Regions from separate parts of the Bacteroides sp. OM05-10AA genome, predicted to be linked through region 2. Evidence: riboswitches for the same ligand, from Rfam matches in the RefSeq annotation. Region 2 holds a riboswitch; each other region holds the start of a gene.
What was found. Region 2 has a riboswitch for cobalamin ahead of DXB58_RS02970 (TonB-dependent siderophore receptor). Riboswitches for the same ligand answer to the same signal wherever they lie in the genome.
Positions count from the first base shown of each region.

Region 1: linked by a shared signal. The riboswitch ahead of DXB58_RS12345 (TonB-dependent receptor) and the one ahead of DXB58_RS02970 (TonB-dependent siderophore receptor) in region 2 are both predicted to bind cobalamin.
Region 3: linked by a shared signal. The riboswitch ahead of DXB58_RS12295 (TonB-dependent receptor) and the one ahead of DXB58_RS02970 (TonB-dependent siderophore receptor) in region 2 are both predicted to bind cobalamin.

Region 1 covers NZ_QSUR01000013.1:123,990-132,629, forward strand. Annotated here, with positions in the region: gene DXB58_RS12340 (putative transporter) at 1-1,408, shown strand, start outside; cobalamin riboswitch at 1,541-1,759, shown strand; gene DXB58_RS12345 (TonB-dependent receptor) at 1,896-3,959, shown strand; gene DXB58_RS12350 (DUF5074 domain-containing protein) at 3,956-5,113, shown strand; gene DXB58_RS12355 (PL29 family lyase N-terminal domain-containing protein) at 5,148-6,767, shown strand; gene DXB58_RS12360 (PKD-like domain-containing protein) at 6,767-8,479, shown strand; gene DXB58_RS12365 (MATE family efflux transporter) at 8,608-8,640, shown strand, end outside.
Region 2 covers NZ_QSUR01000003.1:65,723-74,362, forward strand. Annotated here, with positions in the region: gene DXB58_RS02960 (DUF4465 domain-containing protein) at 1-351, opposite strand, end outside; gene DXB58_RS02965 (YncE family protein) at 388-2,361, opposite strand; gene DXB58_RS02970 (TonB-dependent siderophore receptor) at 2,385-4,427, opposite strand; cobalamin riboswitch at 4,610-4,810, opposite strand; gene DXB58_RS02975 (DUF5106 domain-containing protein) at 5,487-6,431, opposite strand; gene DXB58_RS02980 (cell wall metabolism sensor histidine kinase WalK) at 6,588-8,369, opposite strand; gene DXB58_RS02985 (response regulator transcription factor) at 8,397-8,640, opposite strand, start outside.
Region 3 covers NZ_QSUR01000013.1:107,154-115,793, reverse strand. Annotated here, with positions in the region: gene cbiD (cobalt-precorrin-5B (C(1))-methyltransferase CbiD) at 1-1,047, opposite strand, end outside; gene cobM (precorrin-4 C(11)-methyltransferase) at 1,044-2,873, opposite strand; cobalamin riboswitch at 3,005-3,200, shown strand; gene DXB58_RS12295 (TonB-dependent receptor) at 3,257-5,440, shown strand; gene DXB58_RS12290 (precorrin-2 C(20)-methyltransferase) at 5,466-6,161, shown strand; gene DXB58_RS12285 (TonB-dependent siderophore receptor) at 6,158-8,248, shown strand; gene DXB58_RS12280 (sirohydrochlorin cobaltochelatase) at 8,276-8,640, shown strand, end outside.

The DNA.
Region 1 (8,640 bases), on a different contig from region 2:
TTTTTCGGCATTCAAAAAGGGTGGCTTCACCTTGAATATGCTGGCCATGCTAGTAGTAGTATTAGGAGTAACCATTACTATCATCCTGCACTTCACCACCGGAACTCCGATTACCACAATGGTAGGTATTCTGTCCGGAGCCGTCACCAACACTCCGGGACTGGGAGCCGCACAACAGGCCAACAGTGATTTGAATGGTATAGACGCTCCCGAAATTGCTTTAGGATATGCTGTCAGTTATCCGCTGGGTGTAGTAGGTATCATCCTCTCACTGCTTGCTTTGAAATATCTCCTGCGCATCAATACTGCTCAAGAAGAAAAAGATGCAGAAGTCGGTCTGGGACATCTTCAGGAACTTACTGTACGCCCTATCTCCATCGAGGTGAGAAACGAATCGGTAAACGGTATCAAGATTAAAGAACTCCGCCCGTTACTGAACCGTAAATTTGTCATTTCCCGCATCAAACACCGCGAAGGTGGAGAAACCGAATTGGTTAATTCCGAGACAACCCTACATGTAGGGGATATCATATTAGTGATCTCTACCCCGATTGACGTGGAAGCAATCACTGTATTCTTCGGAAAGGAAATCAAAATGGAATGGGAACAACTGAACAAAGAGCTCATTTCACGCCGTATCCTGATTACTAAACCGGAATTGAACGGGAAAACGCTTTCACAACTCAAAATCAGAAATAACTTCGGAGCAAACATCACCCGCGTCAATCGTTCGGGAGTAGACTTGGTAGCCTCTCCACAATTACAGTTACAAATGGGAGACCGTGTCACCATTGTAGGTTCCGAACTGGCTGTTGCCCATGCAGAGAAAGTACTTGGCAACTCCATGAAACGCTTAAATCATCCGAACCTGATTCCTATCTTTATAGGTATCGCTTTAGGATGTATTCTGGGAAGTCTTCCTTTCGCATTTCCCGGAATTCCACAACCTGTGAAACTAGGATTGGCAGGCGGTCCGCTCATCGTTTCTATCCTGATTAGCCGTTTCGGTCCGAAATACAAGCTGATTACTTATACCACCATGAGTGCCAACCTGATGCTTCGTGAAATCGGTATTTCCATCTTCCTCGCCTGCGTAGGTTTGGGAGCAGGCGAAGGCTTTGTAGACACAGTCATTCATGGCGGAGGATATGTATGGGTAGGCTACGGAGTCATTATAACCATCCTGCCACTTCTGATTACAGGATTGATAGGACGGTATTATTGCAAGCTGAATTATTTCACGCTTATCGGGGTTCTGGCTGGTTCTACTACCAATCCGCCGGCATTGGCTTACTCCAATGACCTGACCTCCTGTGATGCACCTGCCGTTGGTTACGCTACGGTATATCCGCTCACCATGTTTCTGCGAGTATTGACGGCACAAATATTGATTCTGTCGTTGGGATAACATATTAATATATCCTTTTTCCATCCAATTGATTATTAACAAATGGGGAAAACAGAATCAGATGCCGGAATATTTGTTATTGGTCAGTGGGATATTTTTTTAGAATAAAACAAACTAATTAATAAAAACTTTCTAACTTTGTGCCGTTAAGGTTTCCTTGAACAACTTTCACGTTGTTAAGGAATGAAAAGGGAATGCCGTGTAAACCGGCAACAGAACCTGCTGCTGTAAATCTCCGCTCCTTGTAATCAGAGAGCAAAATTGCAACACGAAAGTCACTGGATAGTTTATCTGGGAAGGCGTTGCAAAATGGGATGAGTCAGAAGACCTGCCTTGATGCTCTGATTTACACCTGCGGGATTTCGGGTAGTAGTCAAATAGAAAATAAGCAATTATCTTTTATTTGGTATAATAGCTATATGTCCGTTTGTGTAGATTGAATTCAGATCTGAACAAACGGATTTTTTATACCTATAAAATAAAAGACATGCTTTCTATTCAAGTCCATTCATACCATAAGCATTGTATCCATTTACGGTGGATATTATGTTTGATTCTATCTTTATTTACCACATTACCGGCCATTTCCCAGTCCAGGGTTCGGCATCAGACTTCTCTGTCTGATACACTTCTCAAACTCAAAGAAGTTACTATCTACAGCAACCGGATGCAAAAAAAGATGTCTCCTGTACAGATTCTGTCCGGCAAAGAACTGGAGAAGCTCAATGTTTACTCCGTTGCTGATGCTTTGCGCTACTTTTCCGGAGTACAGATAAAAGATTACGGAGGTATTGGAGGACTAAAAACCGTCAATATACGAAGTATGGGCAGTCATCATGTCGGAGTATTTTATGATGGTATTGAATTAGGAAATGCGCAAAATGGAGTCGTCGATCTAGGCCGGTTTTCATTAGATAATATGGAAGTCATTTCACTGTATAATGGTCAAAAAAGTGCCATCTTCCAACCTGCCAAAGATTATAGTTCCGCAAGTGCCATATATATGCAGACACGAAAGCCCATATTCAAAGGGGAAAAGAAAAACAATCTGAACATCGGGGTGAAAGGCGGTTCATTCTCCACCATCAATCCGTCACTACTTTGGGAACACCGTTTCAACGAACGAATAAGCAGTTCCATCAGTACGGAGTATATGTATACATCAGGACGATATAAATTCACATACGCCAAGAAAGATGGTTACGACACAACAGCTGTTCGTCAAAATGGAGACGTAAGAATGTTACGTTTGGAGAATGCATTCTTCGGAAAAGTCCCCAAAGGAGAATGGAAAGCCAAAGCATACCTATACAACTCGGAACGGGGATACCCCGGAGCTGCGGTAAGAGAAGAACCGGGTAAGTTTCGCCATCAGGACCGGCAATGGGATACCAATCTGTTTGTGCAAGGATCTTTTCAAAACTATTTTAAGCCTTGGTACAGTCTGCTAGCCAACGGAAAATATGCTTATGACTATCTCCACTATTTATCCGATCCCAGACTGGATGTCACCACCATGTATGTAGACAATCACTACCGACAGCAAGAAATCTATGCTTCGGCCGCCCATTTATTCACCATCTATCCCTGGTGGAGTATGTCATTATCCAACGATTTTCAATGGAATACATTACGGGCCGATCTCATAGATTTTGTCTATCCAACCCGTAATACAATCCTGACTTCTGCTGCCACGTCCTTTGACTTCAACCGCCTCATGTTGCAGGCGAGCCTGTTATATACTCATGTCGACGACAATACACGTACCAAAGGAGCCAATGCAGGCACCAAAAACAAATACACTCCGTCTGTCATAGCCACCTGGCAACCATTGACCAAGCTCCCTCTGAATGTACGGGCCTTTTATAAGAAAGTCTTTCGCATGCCGACTCTCAATGATTTGTATTATACTTTTATAGGCAATAAGGACTTAAAACCAGAATATACCACTCAATACGATGTGGGTATCACTTTCTCTCACACCTGGAATAACCATTGGCTGAAAAGCCTGGACTTACAAATAGATGGTTACTATAATGAAGTAGATGATAAAATCATTGCCATGCCTACCTCCAACCAGTTCCGTTGGACTATGATTAATCTCGGACATGTGGAAATTCGGGGATTAGACGCAGCCATACGAGGAGAATGGGGCTTCGGAAAGGTGGAACTTAGCACTCTCTTCAATTACACCTATCAAAAGGCACAGGATTTTACCGATCCTACCAGTGAATGGTATGGAGGCCAGATTCCTTATATACCTTGGCATGGAGGTTCCATCATCCTCAATGGAAGTTACCAAACATGGTCCTGTAACTATAGTTTCATTTATACAGGTGAACGTTATGAAGCAGTCGCCAATATCCCGGAGAACTACGCACAGCCCTGGTATACCCACGATTTTTCCCTATCTAAAACTTTTCAATGGGGGAAAACGGGAATACGTGTAACGGCAGAAATTAATAATATCTTCAATCAGCAATATGATGTAGTGCAATGCTATCCTATGCCCGGTACAAGTTTTAAAATCAAATTAAACGTCATGTTATGAGAATATCTGTTCTATCCATCATTATCTGTTTTGTTCTTCTGTCGACTTCTTGTCGCGAAGATGAACGCATTATTCCGTCAACTCCCAACCAAGTTACCCCCGGAGTAAGCGGTACCTCTGTCAAAGGTTTCTTTCTACTCAATGAAGGAAATATGGGAAGCAACAAGGCTACCCTTGATTACTTTGATTACGAAACCGGTATCTATCATAAGAATATCTATGCGGAACGGAACCCGGGAGTCGTACAAGAATTGGGGGATGTGGGAAATGATATCCAAATCTATGGAAATAAGTTATATGCCATCATCAACTGTTCTCATTTCGTAGAAGTGATGAATGTAGAAACAGCAAAACACATCACGCAAATTTCCATACCTAATTGCCGTTATATCGTCTTTAAAGATAAATATGCATACGTCAGTTCGTATGCAGGCCCTGTCAAAATAGATCCTAACGCCAGACTGGGGTATGTAGCACGTGTTGACACTACCACACTGACTGTCAAGGATACCTGTGTGGTCGGCTACCAGCCGGAAGAAATGGTGATTGTGGGCAACAAACTCTATGTAGCCAACTCCGGCGGATATCGCGTACCTAATTATGACCGTACGGTATCCGTCATCGACTTGAACACATTCAAAGTTATCAAAACCATTGATGTGGGAATCAATTTGCATAGAATGGAATTAGACCAATACGGAAATATTTATGTCTCATCCCGGGGAGATTATTATGACACTTACTCCGAAACATTTGTAATAGATTCCAATACCGATAAAGTAATCGAAGAATTACCGCTTCTTCCCAATACAGAAATGGCCATTTGCAGAGATTCACTGTATGTATACAGTACAGAATGGAGTTATTACACCAACAGTTGGACAGTCTCTTACGCTATTTATAATACAAAAACAAAGAAAACTGATACCCGCAATTTTATTACAGATGGTACGGAAAAATCTATCAAGATACCTTATGGAATAGCAATCAATCCGGAAACAGGTGAATTCTTCGTCACCGATGCCAAAGACTATGTGACTCCCGGCACATTATATTGTTTCTCCCGGGATGGAAAAAAGAAATGGTCAGTCATCACGGGGGATATTCCGGCACATATTGCCTTTACAGATAAGAAACTAAAAGAGATTCAATAATTCATATCACTATTACTAATTAAAAACAAAAGCAATGAAGAAAATTCTATTTTTACTGCTCACTGTCGTTACGGTATGCAGTTGCTACAATGACGATGATCTCTGGGATAAAGTCAATGATCTCGACGGACGAGTAGAAACACTAGAAACAACAGTCAAGAAAATGAACTCTGAAATTACAACTTTACAGAGTTTGGTAGACGCATTAAATCAAGGGAAAGTAATCACCAACACGGAACAGACATCTGATGGCTACACATTAACTTTCAGTGATGGAAGCACCGTATCTATAAAAAATGGAAAGAATGGTACAGATGCTCCTGTGATTGGAGTGAAAGCTGACGAAGACGGAATATATTACTGGACCATTACTACCAACGGTACTACAGAATGGCTGCCGGATGCAACTAACAAGTTAAAAGTGACAGGTACAACTCCAGTTATGGGAGTTGACAGTGACGGATACTGGACCGTTGATACAGGTGAAGGAGCCAAACGTATTAACGGAACAGACGGCAAACCTGTGAAAGCGGAAGGACAAGACGGAGACTCTTTCTTCAAATCTGTTACAGTTAATGACAATCATGTACTAGTTACTCTTGCAGATGGAACGTCGTTCACATTGCCCAAAGGGGAAGCATATACATTTGACATTGCCAATAGAGATTATACCTTGTTCTCGTCTAATGAAACAAGGACGTATCTTCTTACAACTGCCAATATAGACGACGCAACATTAATTGCTATTCCGCAAGGATGGACAGCGGTTCTTAATGATAAAGACTTAAGAATCACAGCTCCGGCAGTTTCAGGTGATGATGTCAAAGATGGTGAACTTAAAATACTTGTCACTCCGTCCAAAGCTTTCGGTAAAGTAATAAAAATGCAATTAAGAGCAGTGCGTGAAGCACACTTCTTGACATTCGAGGATGTTGATTATAAAGGTGATGCTAACATGGTAGGAGAAAGAAACTGGTCATCATTAATTGACAGCCAACAATATGGTGGCTCACTACTTTATCCTAAGAATAACCAACTCTATAACTGGAGTGATGCAAACAATACTTTTCTTGCTTCCGAACTTCCTAACGGATGGGGTGATTACCAATACTGGGGTGGCGGACACGCAATTTCCAATTATCTGGATATGGACCTTACTCATGGAGACTTCCAGCACCAACTAGCGGTTTATTATCAGGATGCAAAAACAGGTTTTGGAGGACATAATGGTTCCAAAAACTTCTGCGTACATTACGGCTATGCAGACAATTCCGGATATGCTAACGGTCCATTACCCTATATTTACTTTGGAGACGGAGTTGCTCGTGTAGTTGACCACATGTATGTGACTATGACGACCTACCTAGCCAACTGTGTGGCCAACGGTAACGGTTTGACCGCACCCGCAGGCAAAGATGATTGGGTGAAACTGGTTGCTATCGGTTATGATGAAGATGGAAATGAAGTAGCTGCGCGTCCGGAATTTTATCTGGTTGGAGCCGAAGGTAATATACTTGAATGGACAAAATGGGATTTATCCGCATTAGGCAAAGTGGTCAAAATAGACTTTAATGTCACTGGAAGTAATGATAACGGATATGGTTTCAGCCAACCCGCCTATTTTGCTTATGATGACGTAGCAGTGAGATTCTAATGAAACATATTATACTTCTTTTATTTGTTCTGTTAGCATTAGTATCATGCGTGAAAGAAGAGGAGGACTCTCCTCTTCTTTCCGCTCCTGTCATTACCCTGAAAGAAGAATCCCCCATCTATAAAACAAAAATTGGTCGAGAGATAACCATCGCTCCTGTTTATGAAAATACCGATTCGGAAACGACCTTTAACTGGACAATAGATGGAAAGAGTATCTGTACCGCTTCCACCCTGACATTTTCAGCCGATGAAGCAGGCAGGTATTTCATTCTGATTTCTGCCACCAATGCCGGAGGGACAACAGAAAAAGAGATACGTATCGATGTCTTTCAACTTGATGTACCGACTATCTCTATTGCGGATGCCGACAAAGGTTTCAAAGTGCTTCAAGGCTCTGAACTAACCATTACACCCATAGTAGATTCTTTTCTGGAAACCAGTTACTCCTGGCAAATAAACGGTGAAGATATTTCGAGCGAATTAACCTGTACTCTCCCCACAACCGAACTTGGCGAATATCAGGTTCGTTTTGCTACTCACAATGAAGATGGCGATGACGAAGTAACTTTCAAAGTAGAAGTTTGTTCACCGGATCAAGTAGATTTCAGCTGGACATTCCTGCAAACGGAATATAACATGTCAGTCGGCAGAACTATCCGTATCAAACCGGTTGACGTGAATAATGCACTGGATGCAGTCTATACATGGACTGTGGACAATGAACAAGTGCAATCCGGAGAAAATGAGACTTATCTGTTTACATCCGGGCAGCAGGGAGAACACACGGTAAAGGTAGAAATGAGGAACTCATATATACTCGCTACGCAAACATTAAAAATCAATGTTTGCCCTCCCGCAGGAACATACCAGCGCAAGATTAGCGCCACAAGTTCTGCATCAATGAACAAAGTATATGAATATTTACCGGCTCCCGGTCAATTCATCAATGAGAACCATACCACAACAACTATGGCAGAAGCCTGTACCTATGCAGAAGAACGAATCAATCAGACGGCTTATGTTTCCCTAGGCGGATTCGGTGGATACATCATCGTTGGATTCGATCATAGCATCGTGAATGATGGAGATTACAACATCGCTATTACAGGAAATGCTTTTGATGGTTCGTCAGAACCGGGAATTGTATGGGTAATGCAGGACGAAAATGGTGATGGGTTACCTAATGACACTTGGTATGAATTGCGCGGATCCGAATATGGGAAAGCCGAAACCTGGCAGGATTATGCCGTCACCTATCATAAACCAACCGGTATTCAGCTTCCCACCCCATGGACAGACAATCATGGTCAAAGTGGGTCTATTGATTATCTGGGCGCTTTTCACCGGCAAGATTATTATTATCCCGCCTGGGTAAAGGAGAAACAATATACTTTGCGAGGTACTCGCCTGAAAGAGCGTAATTACGATCAATCCGGTAATGGTACTTATTGGGTAAATGATAGTTATGAATGGGGATATGCTGATAATTTCAGCGCCATTGATCGTCTGACAGATGATGACAACTATAATGCCGGACCGTCTGACAATCATTTCAAGATATCCCATGCTGTAACTTTCGACGGTAAGGACGCAAACCTGAAGTACGTTGATTTTATCAAAGTACAAGTGGGTGTTAATAGTAAAAGCGGTTGGCTGGGTGAAATATCCACTGAAGTTTTTGGAATAAAGGATTTCAACATGCTCAAATAATTGATAGAATATACATAAGAGATTCTTTTCCCTATTAAATATAGAGATAAAAATTACCATTTGGTAATTTTTATCTCCTCTCATAACCCTACCTTTGTCGCCATTTTCAACGACAAAGGTAGAAAGTTATGAAAGATAGTATTGATTTCGGCAGTATGAAC
Region 2 (8,640 bases):
GATTACCCCTTTTTTGGTGATAGCGCGATAATCATAGCTTGCGAAGTCTGGACAATCTTCTACTGTACAATTCGTAAATGCAAAGCTATCTGAATAGAAACCGTATGTTGAAGATACACAGTCAAATTCAAAGATTCCACTTGCGTCAGTTAACAGATTGTATTTATAGTTAGTTGTTCCCCACTCACTACTTACTGACCATGAATCATCCGGATTTTCTTGATCGCCCATGTCGAGTGTATGAGTTTCGTAATTAGGCAAGCTAAGTATGTATGTTTTTGTATCGTCATCATCGCTACAGCCACAAAATATAAATACTGATAATAGTAATAATAAGGATAATTTTTTCATGTTCTTTTCTAATTTTAGTTATTAATAAATTGTTGATTATTTTTTGAAATGTAAGTTTTCAACGGTTGTGACTTCGGTTGATATTTCACCCATTTGTCCTGCGTCTTGGTTAACTGCAGTCATAATCTTAACGAAATCTATTTGATCCAAGTCGGCTGGTGTACCGTTACTGTCCACAGCCCAATCTATCTTGAAATTACTACCTTCCTTGGTGTTGGGATGGTTGTCTGCATATCCCCATGGATAACAATATCCTACCCATAATCCATTTTCCAAGACAGCATTATCTTTTAGGCGTGTTCCCTGGAATGTGATTTCATCATCTTCTACCCAAAGTGGATAATAGGATTCCTGATTATGGTAACTGTTGCGGAGAATATATCCTTCGTTTTCTTTATTGTCCTTCCAGAAAACATTTTGGTTGGCTGGGTTCGGGCGGTAATAAGTTATTTCATATCCTCGGGTTTCTGTATCTTTCCCGTATTCGCTGCCTTTCAGTTCATACCATTCGTCATCAGGTTTTCCATTGCCGTTTGCATCTTTGGATACGAATACAATTCCCGGTTCGGCACTTCCTCCTAGTTTTCCTGTTCCGGTTTTGGAATTGTAGTAAGCATTACCTCTTACCTTGAAATCATATTCTCCCGTTACATTCGGAATGGGCTGTGGGAATCCTAAAACAATGTAGCCACCGAATCCTCCTAATGTAATAAGCGATTTTTGCTGGATTCTGCGGGTTGCTTCTTCCAATATTTCATCGTAGGTAAATCCATCCTTGTATGCTGATGTGGTAGTATTGATAAATTGTCCGGGAGCAGGACGGTATTCCCATACTTTATTGGCGAAAGCTAGAGGGTTTTCCGTGTCATCGTCATTATCGTCAATATTGCTTTGTGAGGCTTTGTCACTGAATGCGATGGTATTCGGGTTAAGTCCGATGTTGTTCAGGCGGAACATGAGTTGTCCTTGTTGGTTGAAACAAAGTAAGTCGCCGTAAGTGGTGTAATCGCGTGCTTCGGTGATATATACATTGTTGCTGTAAGGGTTGATATTGATACCGTAAGGTGTCTTTATCACAGTTCCATCGGTTATGAAATTCTCACGGATTGTTTCTTCTGTTTTCAGATTGAACATCTTGATAGAAGAAGTTTGTGTGGTATAGTTGTAATTGTATAGATAGGCTATATCTCCGTCGATGGCGAAGTTTTGCACTTTCTCGTTAGATTGAGTGACTTTGTTTGTCCGGCAGTCTATCTTGACGAAATTATAATCTCCGGCTTCTATATCTTCGCCACGGGTGGCTACATAGACGGTTTCATCCGGACCTGCTATTATTTTACCGGGATTCGGGCCTACTATAATTTTGCTACTTTCTTTGAATGTGGCAATATCGACAACGGATACTGTATTATCTACACCCAGCCTTGATGAATAATCCAATCCGCCGGAATTGGAAATATATAGCTTTTCGTTTTGTACACAAATGCCGTCAGGGTTACGTCCCACTGATGTGATGGCATCTATGGAGAGGGAAGTTGTGTCTATACGCGCAACGGTTCCGTCATAGGAACATACGTATGCTTTTTCTTTATGAAAAGCGATATAGCGTGGTTGGCGGGAACTCCCATTTTCTGCCTGCATCTGAATTTGTTTCAATGAGGTTCCTGTACGAAAATCTATCACTTCTACTGTACTGGAGATGTTGACTACGACATATACCTTGCTTCCGTAAATAGCCATATCGTTGGCTGTATCTCCTAATCCCCGGTGGTTGACTGCTTTGAAGTAATCACGAACCATTTGTTGATTACCGAAAGAGAAACGTGCCAATGAGCTGTTATTCTGATTGAACAGCCCTTCACATAATACATATAATTCAGCGGTACCCGTTTCTGTCGGATCACCCATAATGCCTGATGTGAAAGGTTTGTCTTCCATGTCATCACATGCCATGAATAACAAGATCGATGACAGCCAGCACCAGAATATATATATTAATTTCCTTTTCACGTCAATATCTTATTTTATAATATTTAATATCTTATTTTTATTGTTGCTCTTACAGATCGTCCGGGCATTGGGAAGTATTTCACAATCTCGTAATTCTTGTCCATCAGGTTCAGTACTTCCAAGCTGAAAGAGGTGGTGATTTTTCTTATCAGGAAATCACGGCTTGCAGAAATACTGTGATCGCTATAACTATCTAATCTGTTTTCGGCAATGTTTTGTCCCAACGCATAACGCTTTCCTGAAAATAGGAATGAGTAAGACAGGTTGATCCATGGTGTTTCGATACCTGCCTGCCCCGAAGCGGAGACGCGGGGAGTGTAGGCTATCTGGTGTTTGTATGTTGATTCATACGTATTTGGATCGGGTGGGGTAACGTCTAATGCTCGTTGGTATGTATAGTTACCCGAGAGGTTGATGCGGATTTTTTCCCAAGGTTGGAGGGAGAGGCTTCCTGTAACATCAATGCCTTTGATGTCAACCTGTCCCAGGTTTTTCATGCTCCATACTGCAAGGTTCTTGGTAGGGTAAGCGATGATTTTATCTGTTACCTTATTATAATAAGCGTCGACGGTTGCTGACAAATAGGGTAGGAACGGGCATACATTCTTGCTGTATGTCAGTCCGATATTGTATTGTTTGGCTTTTTCCGGCTTTAGTTGTGTGTTTCCTACTTCTTCGTAATATAAGTCGTTGAAACTTGCCAGGCGGAAAATGTCTTTATAGAAGAAGCGTACACGGAATTCTTCATTATGAAAAGGTTTGAATGCGGCACTTACATAAGGGGTTAGTTTACGGTGATTGCCGGCGCTGCCGCCTTTCTTTACATCTTCATTGATAACAGTTGCCAATGCGGATGCGGAGATTGTTAACCAGTCATTCACGTATTTGCCGGCGAATGCCGTTAGCCATGAATAGCGCGTGGGATGTACAAAGTTGTTTAGATCGGCATTCATGGTATTGATACTTCCGTCTGTGGAAAGAGAGAATGAGAGGTTGCTCAACAGTCTGTATAGTACAGAAGCGGAAAGGTAATATTCTTGCTGGTAGTAGCTGTTTTCTGTTTTCTTTAATGAGTTCTTTGTGTCGGGGTCCAGGTAACGTTGATAGCTCCAATTCCACTTGGCAGAGGTTTGGAATACCCATTGTTGGCTGAATTCTTTCTTGTATTGACTTTGTATGAAAGTGTTTTTATCCCACAGGTGTTGGGTAGAATGGTCGTTGTAGAAAGTGGTAGCTTTGGGTAGTCCCCGGGAGGACTGGAAGTAATAGGCTTTCAACCGCCATTGTTCTTTATCGGAGAAGTTACCGTAAAGTCCGGCTTCAGCACGGAATGTCTGTACGTCTGTATTCTTCCGTTTCTCACGTGAGGACAGATCTCCTTCTGCACTTCCATAGCGCAGTGTATATGGATAATGTCCGTCAGAAGACATCCATTCGCCATTGACTGACATGCTCCATGTTTTATTGAATTGTTGTTCCAGCAGGAGGGAGGGATTGACTAATCCCCAGGAACCTGTTTTGAAAGCTCCTGCTATGTTGGTCTTTTTGTCTTTTGTGAACTGTGGGGTAAGTGTCTGGATATTCAAGATGCCTGCTGACGCAAAGAAGCGGGCAGGTTGGAAGATGTTATCGCTTTGTCCGTTGTTTAGAGAAAGTCTGTCTACGTTATCGAGTGAGAAACGCCCGATGTCGATTTGTCCCGTTTGGCAATCGGTTAGGGCTATTCCGTCATAGCCAACAGCGGTATGTTGTGCTCCCAGGCTTCGTATGGATACAGTTTTTAGTCCGCCAATACCTCCGTAGTCTTTTACGGTCACTCCGGCAAAGTGTTTCACTGCGTCGGATACTTGCAGGGCGTGCAGGTTTTTCAGAGCGTCTTTGGAGAATACTTGCAGGGGAGCGGTAGAACGTACTTCGCGAGTCTGATAGATATCTGATACAGTTACTTCAGGAATAGAATATGTATGTGTCGTATCTACCTTTTGCTGTTGTGCAAAAAGTGGTATGGATAAGAATTGGCAGCAGAATACTGCAAAGATCATTTTCTTAAATGTTCTCTCTTTCATTTAGTTCTTTTTCTGTCTGTTGCTATTTAAAAGTGTCCGGGCGAAATCCCTTCGACCGGACACGCATAAATAAACTTGGCAGAGTTTATTCGTTTTAACACACTTTCTCTGAATTAGAGTGATGAATGAAATGATAGACGACTTGTCCGGTTCATTAGACTCAACGCTTTTTCCTCGAAAGCAGTGAAACATAATTGCATGGTAGGTCTTCTGACTTATTCCTGTTACAAACGCCTTCCCAGATTAGTCTCCAGTGGCAATGAGTGAATTGCTTGTAACATGCATGGAACTTACAGCAGCGGGACTGTTCAGGATTTACACCTGATTCCCTTTTAATTGCTTCCCCCGCATGGGAGTCGCAAACCAATGCGCGACAAAGATAGGGAGTTTATTTGTTTTTTCCAAGTTGGGGGATGTTCTTTTTCTTTTGTCTTGATACGAAAGAAAAAGAACCAAAAAGAACGAGATTGGAGGAGCCGTGCAAGGACCGATTATTTGTTGCTTCTTACTTGTTTTCTTCGATATTTTTTGTATTTTTGTAAATGAGACTGCCACTTATTACAAAATTTACCAAATTAGCGGATTTTAGAGGCGGGTATTGAGTTGCCCGCCTTTTTTTATTTGTTTGATATAAGATTAGCTTTTAAAAAGTATCCTTGTCTATGTCCAACGTTGGACGTATGAAACAGATTTATTGAAACATAATTGGTAGTTTTTTATAGGTGGATGCAGCGATATCCACCTATTTTGTTCCTTACTGCACCGATATGAATCAAATGTTTTAGACAAGGAATTCAAGTACTAAATTTACATTCCAATTCTGTAGAAAATAATATCTCTATATGCATATATTAATTCGTCGAACTATAGTCTACCTTTCGTTGGACTATAGTGCTTCGAAAGAAAGACTATAGTCAACTTTGCGTCGGACTATAGTCCGACGAATAAATATATGTATCCGGAGTGATTATATTTAGTATAACTCCGGAATAATTATAGCACATAAAGGGAATAATTGCAATCAGTGCAGAAATGAATTAGTTCATTTCTGTACCGTTTTTACTCTAATCCAACATTAGTTAGGTATTCTTCGATAGCTTGTGCGGTGGCGTCTTTTAGGAGCACGATCTTTTCCTTGTTTAAAAGGTAGAGGGTAGGAATAGCCTTCAAATCATATAGTTGTTGTTCTTTGATGGAAAATTTCTTGTCGTATCCGTTGATCCATTCTTTGGGGAATTCATTCAGGTGTTTTCTCCATTCGTCCAACTCTTCGTCAGGGTAGATGGAGAGGACTGTTAGTTTCTTTTGTCCCAAAAGTCGGTTGATGATAGGTGCGTTTTTCAGGGCATCTATCGTTTCTGTGCAGGCATGACAACCGGGGTTGTTGATGAATAGGAGGATATAGTCGGCTTGCTGTTGATAGAGGGAGCCTTGTGCGCCGGAAGCTAATGTGTAGCTGAAGTTCAGGGCTTTGGTTCCGATACGGTTTTTCTGTGCTAATTCCCGGCGGGCTTTAGGACGTACTTTTTCTATTTCCTCTAACAAGGGAGAAGCTAACATGGCGTCTAATACGGGAATATAGAATTCTTCGTTACGCATGGGGGAGTTGGGGTCGTATAAGTATTTATCCGCCAGGTCGGTGATGTAGGTAAATACTTTTTTGTCTACATTCGTTTGTTCGATTGTTTTCCGCATGGCTTCTTGTGCAGTTTCCAACGGAACGTGATTCAGTATGTCACAATAATCCGCCCAAGCTTGTTCGGTCACTTCGGGGTGGTGGATGTAATTGGTGTCGGCGAAGTTGACGTTATCCCAATAATGTTTCACCAGAAAGTCTGCCCGTTGTTCAGGGGCTGTCATCATTGGGGGGATGGCAGGCAATGTAAAGGTTTTAATGGTGTCTTGTATTACATCATTTTTGTTCAGACTGGAAGCGTTGCCACTTTTGCAGGCACAAAGGCAAAGGATGCATATAGCTGGAAGAATATAGATGTTTGTTTTCATAACTAACAATTATTACATTGAACTTATGTAGATTACATTGGTGGCAAAGATAATGCCCTTTCTACTTTATTCAAAGAATTTTTCTTCCTTTTATTTTGCTGCGTTCTTTTCTGTTCGTTTTTTGATTAGACAAGTTTTGCAGGATAACTCTTGATTTTACTTCTCCTTTGCCAATGTAAATACAAATTCCAGTCCGCCTCCCTGATTGTTCTTGGCGGAGATGTTACCACCATGGATGATGACGGCGTTCTTCACAATAGCTAATCCCAGTCCTGTTCCACCTACTTTCCGTGAACGACCTTTGTCTACCCGGTAGAAACGTTCGAAGAGACGATTCAGATGTTCGGGAGATACTCCAATACCTGTGTCGGCAAAGCTGAAATAGTAGAAATTCTCATCTTCACGGAAACAGTTGATATTGATCTGGATATTACTTCCGGCGTATGCAATGGCATTATCCATTAGATTACGGAAGATGGAATATAGTAGTGAGTAATTTCCTTTGATTTGTATACTCTTCTTTAAGGAGTTGACGACTGTAATATGCTTTTCGTCAAGCTCCAACGATACTTCGTTGATGATGTTACCTACCAACACACTGATGTCTACCCGTTCCATGTCGATCATGCTGGCGGCTTCATCCATGCGGGTGAGTACGGAGATGTCGCGTAATAACCGACTTAAACGGTTACTTTGTGCATAACAACGTTCGAGGAATACGTTGATCTTCTCGCGTGGAATATTTTCATTGCTGACAATGGTTTCCAAATACCCTTGGATACTGCTGACGGGAGTTTTCAACTCATGGGCGATATTCTGGGTCAGTTGGCGTTTAAGTCTTACTTGCTCTTCTTCTTGGGTAACGTCGTTGATGGAAATCTCGAAGCTGGCATCCTGGAAGATGATACATTCTACGATAAATGTCCGTCCATTCTTATTGATGGTGACAGACATTCGTTTTTCACCTTTTCCTCTCGAACGTTCTTGCTGGTTCTTATTGATAAAATGAATAATCTCTTGCAGTTCGCTGATGGCAAAGACTTCTTCTGTTGTTTCCAGGTTGGAGTCTGAAATCAGGTTGCTGTATTGGGTGAAAAGATTATTGACAAGAATCTCTTTTTTGTCTTTAGTAAATATACCTAGTCCTTCGTGTGAGATTTGAAGGTGGGTAATTAACTTTTCACGCTCGATGTAGAGAGCTTCTTTGGTTTCGTGCAGTCGTTTGTAGATTTGAATGATATGCTGTGATATTTCTCCCAGTTCGTTGTGCGGGAAAGCGGATTGCATAGCCATTTCGATAGGCTCGTTCCGGTCAGCGCGCATCGCAAATTCACGGAGCTGACTGATGGAAGTCCCCAGTTTGTTGGTGAATTTGTAGAAGATAATCATTAATAATAAGGTCACGATTACGGTAAACCATAAATAGTGCGGGTCTGCTTGCAGGTTGTTGATGAGGCTGACATTGTAAGGTAAAGCCGAACGGACAATATAATCTTTATAATGAGTGGCCGAATAGAAATAGGGAACTCCGGTTGTCTCGGAAGTACGGCGTACATCATATCCGTTGCCATGCTTTATGGCTTTCTGTACTTCCGGACGGTTCAGGTGGTTCTCCATCTGGTTATTATGACTTGGATAGCTGTCGTAAACAACATTTCCTTGAGCATCAATAAGGGTTACACGCAAGTCTTCCAGGATATGGTTATTGATATAACCGTTGATGATCTCACTGTCAAGAGGTTGATTCTCCAGTTGTTCGTAGAGCCTGCTGTTGTAATCTTGCAGTTTGGTGTTTAGCAGTTCTATTTTATATTCCCGTTCACGTTGATACTGGTACGCAATAAAACAAATGGCAAATACCAGGAATAGTGAAATAACCGAAAGGAAAAGTTTTCGGCTAAAAGAAAGAAAATGCTTTTGAGTTACAGGCAGGTTCATAATAACTATTTAATTCGGCATAATTATTTATTCAGCTTCGAAACAGTATCCATATCCGAGACGGGTGACAATGCATTTGCCGTATACCCCAATCTTTTTACGCAGACGGGTGATGTTTACGTCGATGGTACGGTCGAGCACGTACACTTCGTCACTCCAGATGCGGGCCAGGATGTCTTCACGGGAAAATACACGTCCCTTATTCTGTACCAGCAGAAGCAAGATCTCAAATTCTTTTTTGGTTAATGGTACTTCTTCATCGTCGATACTT
Region 3 (8,640 bases), on a different contig from region 2:
TTTTCCCACCCCTTTTCCTTGCAGGAAATGTATGCCGGGAGAATCGGAAAAAGATACAGTGGCTACAATCTGATGTCCGTGGGTAACGTCCGGGTCATCTCCGGCATCTTTGATGACACTGGCAGTGGCGGTATTCTCATCCGTTTTTTCTACCTTATATATAGGTAGGACGATCCTTTCTCCATCCGGTAATGTCACTTCCGTTTTTTCTTCAAAACATTCTTCTGTCAATGCTAGTAAAGCGGCTTTGGCTGCGGCTGTTGCGCAGGTTCCGGTAGTGAATCCACTTCTTAGGGCATAAAATCCCGGTACATTTAGTTCAACAGCCCGTCTCAATCCATATTTCCCATTTACTGTAATAAAACCCTCGGGCAGGGGAGGACGGCGGACCACATAAATTTTGATTCCGTTTTTCAGAGCAGCTTCTATTTTTTCGGTGAAGCCTCCCGAACTGCCGCTTTCTTTCGTGATAATCGCTTGCGGGGAAAGTTGCTTAAAAAGGAGTGATTCATCTTCTTCGGGTTGATAGAAAATTAGTTTTTCTTTGGGGAATCCTGCCTTTATGGCAATATCTACGGATTCCGACCGTTCCAGAACCCGAAAGATACAGCCATGCTCTTTCCAGAAACCTTGTAGCTTGGCAATAGTTTGAGTGCCGGTGAGAGCCAGTAGTTTCTCTATACCGTCCTGTTTCATACGGGCGACGGCATCTTCGAAGTCATCACACCAAATGATTTCCTCCGATAATTTCGGATAGATACGTTCCAGGCGCACTACCTTGATGGTTAGTTCTTTTGCCGCGAGGAAGATATTCAGGTGGAGTTGTTGCGCAAATGGATGGGCGGCATCTATTATTAATCGGATGTCGTGTTCACGGCAGAAAGAAATGATTTTTTCTGAATCCATGTTGCCGGTCAGTCGCGTCATATTTCTGCACGTGACTTCCTGAAGGGTGCCACGTGTGGAATAATAAAAGGGTTGTCCTGCTTCATCGAGGGTTTCAGCGGCAGTGCGTCCCTCCGTCGTTCCTCCGAAAATCAGTATCATGGGCGGAAAAGATGTTTGAATTCATCAGCATATAGTCTGGATAATCCCTCCCGGTGGTCGATGGCATTACCGACTACAAGCAGGGTAGTAAGAGTCAGATGGTTGTCACGGACAATTTGAGCAAGATCTTTCAGCTTGCCGCGATATATCTTTTCTTCTTTCCAAGTGAGTTTGTAGCAGGCAGCTACGGGCGTTTCGGGAGAGTAGGCTTGCAAGAGTTCTTCCTGTACCTGCTCCACAATAGCAGCACTTAGATAGATGCACATCGTGCTTTGCGAGCGCGCCAGCAAATGAAGTTTTTCTTTCTCGGGCATCGGTGTCCGACCCTCTCCACGTGTGAGTATAATGCTTTGCACTTCTTCAGGAATGGTGAACTGTGATTTGAGGGCTGCTGCTGCGGCCTGAAAAGAAGAAATGCCGGGAGTGATGTGATACCTCATTCCGTATTGGTCGAAGAATGCCATTTGTTCGGCAATAGCTCCGTAAATACACGGGTCACCTGTGTGGAGACGTACCACAAACAATCCCTTGTCATAGAAAGACTTCATGAGGGTGAATTGTTCCTCCAATGTCATGTCTGCCGAACTTCTAACGGTAGCGCCCGGTTTGGCGTAATACGTCAGTTCGCGTGGCACCAGACTGCCGGCATAAAGAATGAGGTCTGCCTTTTCCAGCATTCTCTTGCCTCTTACAGAAATTAATTCCGGGTCGCCCGGACCGGCCCCCACAATCTCGATATGCCCGTTGTTGCGGTCACTATCAGCAGAAAGTGCTATGGCAAAGGTGAAATTATTTCCTTCGGATAGTATTCCTTTTTGCTTTTCCATCAGCAATCTGCCGTAATCGGAGGCACGGATAGCAGAACTTTCGGCCACCCCATCAACGCCTGTCACTTCTTTCACTTTTTCGGAGGGATTCGGAACGCTGATATCTGCCAGTTCTTCGGCTTTATAAATATGTAGTTCACTGTTTGAGAACTGCGTATGTAATTCTGCAATCAACGGTTCGTCTTTTTTCAGTTCAATCGTTGAAATGCTTTTCACTGCAAGTGGAGAAAGATGGTGTCGCAATAATTCATCTTTCATATAAATGCAGACTCCTTGTGGAGAACATTCTTTTTTGCAGCCTACCCCGATATGAAGCACGGGTGGATAGAACTGCAGTGTCGGGATAGGAGTGTCATATTCCCACGGACCAACAGTGATGAGCAATTGGTATTCCGCCAGCGGTATTTCTTCCAATCTATAATAGATATCTGTATGTTCCGGACGGCTCTGTTCAAGTTCGTCCGTCCCTTTATCCTTGACACTAAGCAGCAGGGCTGTCTTGTGTTTATTCACAAACTGAAAAATAGCCTGATTCATGGAAGCCGGTGTTGCCGAAGTTTTCCATCCGTAACGGGAGGTAAACGTATCCAGCGCCCACAACTGTTGATTATCACTTTGGGTGGTGACGATGGCTTCCCCTCCGGTGATTCCCGCAACGATTCGTGTCAGTTCATTGCCGCCTCCGATATGTCCGGACAGTACGGAGATAACGAAACGTCCGGTACTGTCAACGTTAATCACTGCCGGATCGGCATATTTGTTCCGGATGCAGGAAGCAATACTTCTCACACAGATGCCGAGTGCACCGATAAAAACGATTGCTTTAAAATCGGAAAAATGTTCTTTCATAAACCCGCTGTACGAGGTGATTGTTTCGCATCCCTCTGCTTCTCCTTTGAGGTATATGGCGGATTCTGCTAACTCTCTGCTTATATTCCTGGCTATGGGCAGACTTGACTCGGAGATTAAAATAATTGCTGTCTGAACGCTCTTTTCCATCCTGAAAATAATTAATTGGGGTAATGTTGCAAAAGTACAATAATAATCAGTTTCTTTCCTTGAGAGGTAGTGTAAATTTCGTGTTACTAAAAATATTTTTAGATATGTTATGAGATACAAATTAAATGTAGTAATTTTGCGGCACTTTAGGTGATGTTTTCAATCGTCCGATTGAACATAAAAGGGAATCCGGTGTGAATCCGGAGCAGTGCCCGCTACTGTAACATCCATCTATTGAAAGTTTTACTACTGCCACTGTGCCGGATGCACGGGAAGGCGAACTTTCAGGATGAAGTCAGGAAACCTGCCTAAGGAAGAAACAATAGTTAACTTGTTCTCGGGGCTAAGAACATAAACTATAGAAATTTAAGCATAATCACAAAATGTTGAAAAAACTTATTTTGACCACCATGTTGGTCGGTGTATGTTGTGTTGTGTCCGCTCAGGTTACAATCAAGGGGCGTGTGTTGAATTCTGAAACCGGAGAGCCTGTTGTCGGAGCGAATATTCGGGTGGACCATAGTCTGCAGGGGGGAACTACGAATGCAAAAGGAGAGTTTATAATCAAGGGATTGCCTGATGGCAAACAAACCCTGCAAGTATCACATCTCAATTATGAACCGCAACGGTATTCCACTTCAAAGAGTGTAAATGACGTCGTGATACGCATGACGGAAAGTCATAACAATTTAAACCAGGTGGTAGTGACCGGAACCGGAACACATCGCCGGATGGTGGATAGTCCCATCCCGGTAAATGTATTGACTGCCAAAGATATCAAGGAGGCCAATGTTACGAATCTTGAGGAGGCTCTTACCAAACTCACTTCTAACTTTTCTTTCTCTACCAGCGGTATGGGAACGGAAATGGTGCTTAATGGCTTGAATAGCGATTATATCCTTGTATTAGTGAACGGACGGAAACTGATTGGCGATGATGCGTTGATGCGCATCAACATGGCAAACGTGAAACGAATTGAAATACTGAACGGTTCGGCATCTGCGCTGTATGGTAGTGACGCCATTGGTGGAGTTATTAATATCATCACGGATGATAGCAAAAACAAGATTGACGCATCGAGTACTACCAAGGTGAGTGACCACGGACGTTTTTCGGAAGCTGTGAATCTGGATTTGAATGTTGGCAAACTTTCATCGTATACTTCTTACCAACGCCAACAGTCGGATGGCTGGAAACTTCATCCGATGACCGAAACGGTGAATAAAAAAGGGGAAGTGAAACTGGATCCTACCGATAAACAGGCTTTCACCGGTTATCATTCGAATACGGTCAACCAGAGTTTCTCTTATTCTCTGAATCATAAGACAACGCTGTATGCACAGGGTTCGTACTATAATTTCCTGAATGACCGTCCGGTAACGGAATATAAATATAATATGTATCATGAGAATTATACGTATGGTTTCGGTATGAAGTATATTGTGAATAAGAAAGCATATATCGATGCCGATTTCTATTCGGACAATTACAAATCGGCTTATGACTATATTCAGGAAAGCGGTGACTTTAAGATTGGAGATAAGGAAACCCGTAAGAAACAATATTTTTACCGGGGAAATGTGAAGAGTATTATCAAGGTGAACAGCAAGAACAAACTGTCTGCCGGATTGGAATATCTGGATGAAAAGCTGGAAAGTGAATCGGACAATATCTCTAATAAGACGCTCTACACCATGGCTTTATATGCACAGGATGAGTGGACGATTGCCGAATCTCTGCAAGCAGTAGTGGGATTGCGTTACATTTATAATGAAACATTTGAGGATCACTTCACTCCGACAGCTTCTATTATGTATAGGGAGGGTGGTTTCCGTGGTCGATTGTCTTTTGCAACAGGTTTCCGCACGCCTACTCTTTCTGAAATTTACGCTACGGATCTGGCAAAGACTACCAATCGCTATACTATCGGAAATCTGGAACTGAAACCGGAAGAAAGCAAGAATTTCTCATTGAATCTGGAATATACTCATTCCCGTTTTTCTGTATCAGCAACGGCTTTTGTCAATAATGTGACGGATATGATTAATTACCGTACTTTGAGCGATGAAGAAGCTGCACAATATGGTGATTATGATGAAGTGCGCCAGCGTGACAACATCGATAAAGTGAGAATCAAAGGGGTGAATGTAAATGCAAATGCTTACCTGGGACTTGGATTCAATCTGGGAGCCGGCTATACGCTGTTGGATGCAAGAAATCTGATAACGGACAAACCGATTGACAAAAGTGTCAAGTATGCAGGAAACGTAAATGCGCAATGGTCTAAGAACTGGGGATTGTATGGACTGAACATCAATATGGTTGGTCGCGGACAGGGAAAGAGATATTCCGAAACGTATGACTATGATTCATCCGGTTTTATGCTTTGGGATTTGAATACAGGACATACATTCAATCTGAAATATTTCATTCTGAATGCCGGTTTGGGTGTTGAGAACCTGTTCGACTGGGTAGACGACCGTCCCTGGAATACGAAGAAACCTTATTCGACCATTACACCGGGAAGAGCTTTCTATGCAAGCCTGACGATTCGTTTTAGAAAATAAGGATAAGAAATAATCGATAAGAGAGATGGAAGATTTGAAACCGGTATATATCGTTTCTTTAGGTCCGGGTGAAGCGGGGCTTATCTCTTTGATAGGAGGTGCTACACTATGTCGGGCAAATGCTATTTTTTGTCCGAAAACAAATGCGCGTTCCCGGTCTTCTGTTCTTCTGAAAGAATTGAAGATAAAGAAAGAAGCTATCAGACGCTATACATTGCCGATGAGTAAGAAGCGTGAGATGGCTTATGAGGCTTACGATAAGGTTTTTGAAGAAATAGTCAGCCTGTATTCGGAAGGTTTATGTGTGGCGATAGTGGCTGAAGGAGATGCCGGTTTTTATTCTTCTACCAGTTATTTGGTCGGAAGGCTCAAAAAAGCGGGGATACCTATCAAGCAGATTGCCGGTGTTCCGGCTTTTATTGCAGCGGCGGCTTCCATCGGTCTTTCCATTGTGGAACAGGAAGAACGGTTGACGGTGTGTCCGGGAAAAGTGGACAGGGAACTGTTCAGCCGGATTGCTTCCGGTAGTGAAGTGGCGGTAGTGATGAAACTATCGCAGTGTGAGGAGGAAGTGAAGCATTTTATAAGTTTGGAGGAAGGACTTGTCTGTCATTATTTCGAGAATGTGGGAGCGGACGGGGAATTTTATACGTGTGATAAGAAAGATATATTGGCAAGGGAATTTCCTTATTTCTCTTTAATGATAATAAAAGGTAGATGAAACGAATGAGACAAATATGGTTAGCAGGACTTGTTTTGTTGTCTTTATCCGCAGAGGTAAGTGCACAGAGCAATGTCGCCATGCAGGATTCGATTCCTGAAATAGTGGTGACAGGTACGGGAACGGAACACTATCTGAAAGATGCACCTGTGCAGACGGAAGTGATTAGCCGCAAAATGCTGGATAGTTATGCAGGGGCTACCTTGGAAGATATTTTGAGCGGACTGTGTGCTTCTTTTGATTTTAGTGCTGGTGATATGGGAGCCAATATGCAATTGGGAGGACTCGGCAATGGTTATATATTAATCCTTGTTGATGGCAAGAAGATGCATGGTGATGTAGGTGGACAGAATAATCTGGGCTTGATCGATCCGGCTCGTATTGAACGTATTGAAATTGTGAAAGGAGCTGCTTCGGCACTTTACGGAAGTGATGCTATTGCAGGAGTGGTGAATATTATATTAAAGAAACACCGCGAAAATATTTTGATAGAAAATACAAGTCGCGGCGGATCGTATGGAGAATTCCGGCAGTCGAATACCGTACAGTTCAAGGTTGGTAAATTTACTTCTTCCACTAATTTCCAACTGAAGCATTCAGACGGATGGCAGAATACAACTTATGAAGATCCGAACCGTTATGAATATCCTATAACCAATTCCATCAATAAGACTGTAAATCGCTACACGGACTGGCAAGTGGCACAGCGTTTCGATTATCAGGCTACAAAGGATTTGAGCCTTTATGCTGACGGTAGCTTTTATCGCAAACGGATATATCGTCCTTGCGGAGTGCCTGACTATAAGACTTATGATTTCCTTTATCGTAACTCTTCTGTTGCGACAGGAGGTAAGTTGAAGCTGAAAAATAGCAATAGCATTATGCTGGACGTCAACTATGATAGTCATGCTTATTATTATATGTACACTCGCGAGACTTGGGATAAGGAGTATGATGATAGTGGCAAGGAGATCAGTTTTCCATATTTCCCCGGTGATAAAGGATTGCAAAGCGATCAAAGCCGCTTGTTATTGCAGTTGAAAGGTATATTCAATCTGCCATACTTCAATCGTTTGAGTGTGGGTACTGATACGGAAATCAATTGGCTGGATGCTCCCCGTCGACTGGATGAAAAAGATCAGGTATCCGATTATACGACCTCTTTCTATGCGCAGGATGAATGGACGCCTATTGAACGGTTGAATATCACAGCGGGAGGGAGACTGACAGTGAATCAGAACTTTGGTGTGCGCATCACTCCGAAAGTATCGGCACTTTATAAGTTAGGAGCTTTTAATCTGCGTGCTACCTATTCGGAAGGATTCAAGACACCGACACTGAAAGAATTGCATTACCGTTATATCCGTCAGATGTCAATAATCTCATTGAATCTGGGAAATACGGAGTTGGATCCACAGACCAGCCGTTATGTTTCCGGTGGACTGGAATATAATGGAACTCGTTTCAGTATCAATGTCACGGGATATTGTAACTGGGTCGATAATATGATAACTCTAGTCACTATTCCTCTTTCGCAGGCTCCGGGTGATTTGGTTGTTACCTATGATCCTGCCCGTGTACGCCAGTATCAGAACATGGATGATGCCCGTACTTATGGGGTGGATGTGAATGCCAAATGGACACCGGTCCAATCACTGACTCTAACAGGAGGTTATAGCTATCTGGATACTGAAGCGAATCAATATGATGAAGAAGATCAAGTGATGAAACACGTCATTATTGATGGTATGGCTCATCATCGTGCTACTGTGAGTGCCATCTGGACGTATGCGTGGAGACGGAGTAACTATCGTCTTGGCATTGGAGTTTATGGACGTGTTCAGAGTAAACGTTATTATCAGGATGATGGAAATGGCAAGGCTTATAATCTTTGGAGGCTGAATACCCGTCACCAATTTAAATTGGGTAAACGATGGAATGCAGAGGTGAATGCGGGAATCGACAATATCTTCAATTATTATGAGACAACGTATCACAGCCTGAATTATGGTACAACTACAGCGGGACGAACTTTCTATGGCTCGTTGATGATACAATTCGGACAAAAAAAGACAAGAAATACATGATGTTTAACCCTTTAAAATTTTAAAGACATGAAACAGTTTAGATTTATGATGATGACGGCTTTAGTAGCTGTAATGTCCCTTTCGGCAGTATCTTGCTCCGATGACGATGATGATGTGGCAAAATCCAACCACGATAAGAAGATGGAAGCAGTAACTGCCGAAGTACAAGCCAATAAAAAGCATGATACAGCCTTGCTGCTAGTGACTTTTGGTAGTACGTGGGATGCGCCTCAAACGACTTTCAATAATATGAAAGCGCAGTTTGCTAGTAAGTTCCCTAACATGGATATTTATTTTTCTTTCACTTCGGAGATTTGTATGACCCGCTGCGCGGCAAAAGGTTGGAATTATTATGCACCTTCTTTCTATTTGGAAGCTATTGGTCTGGCAGG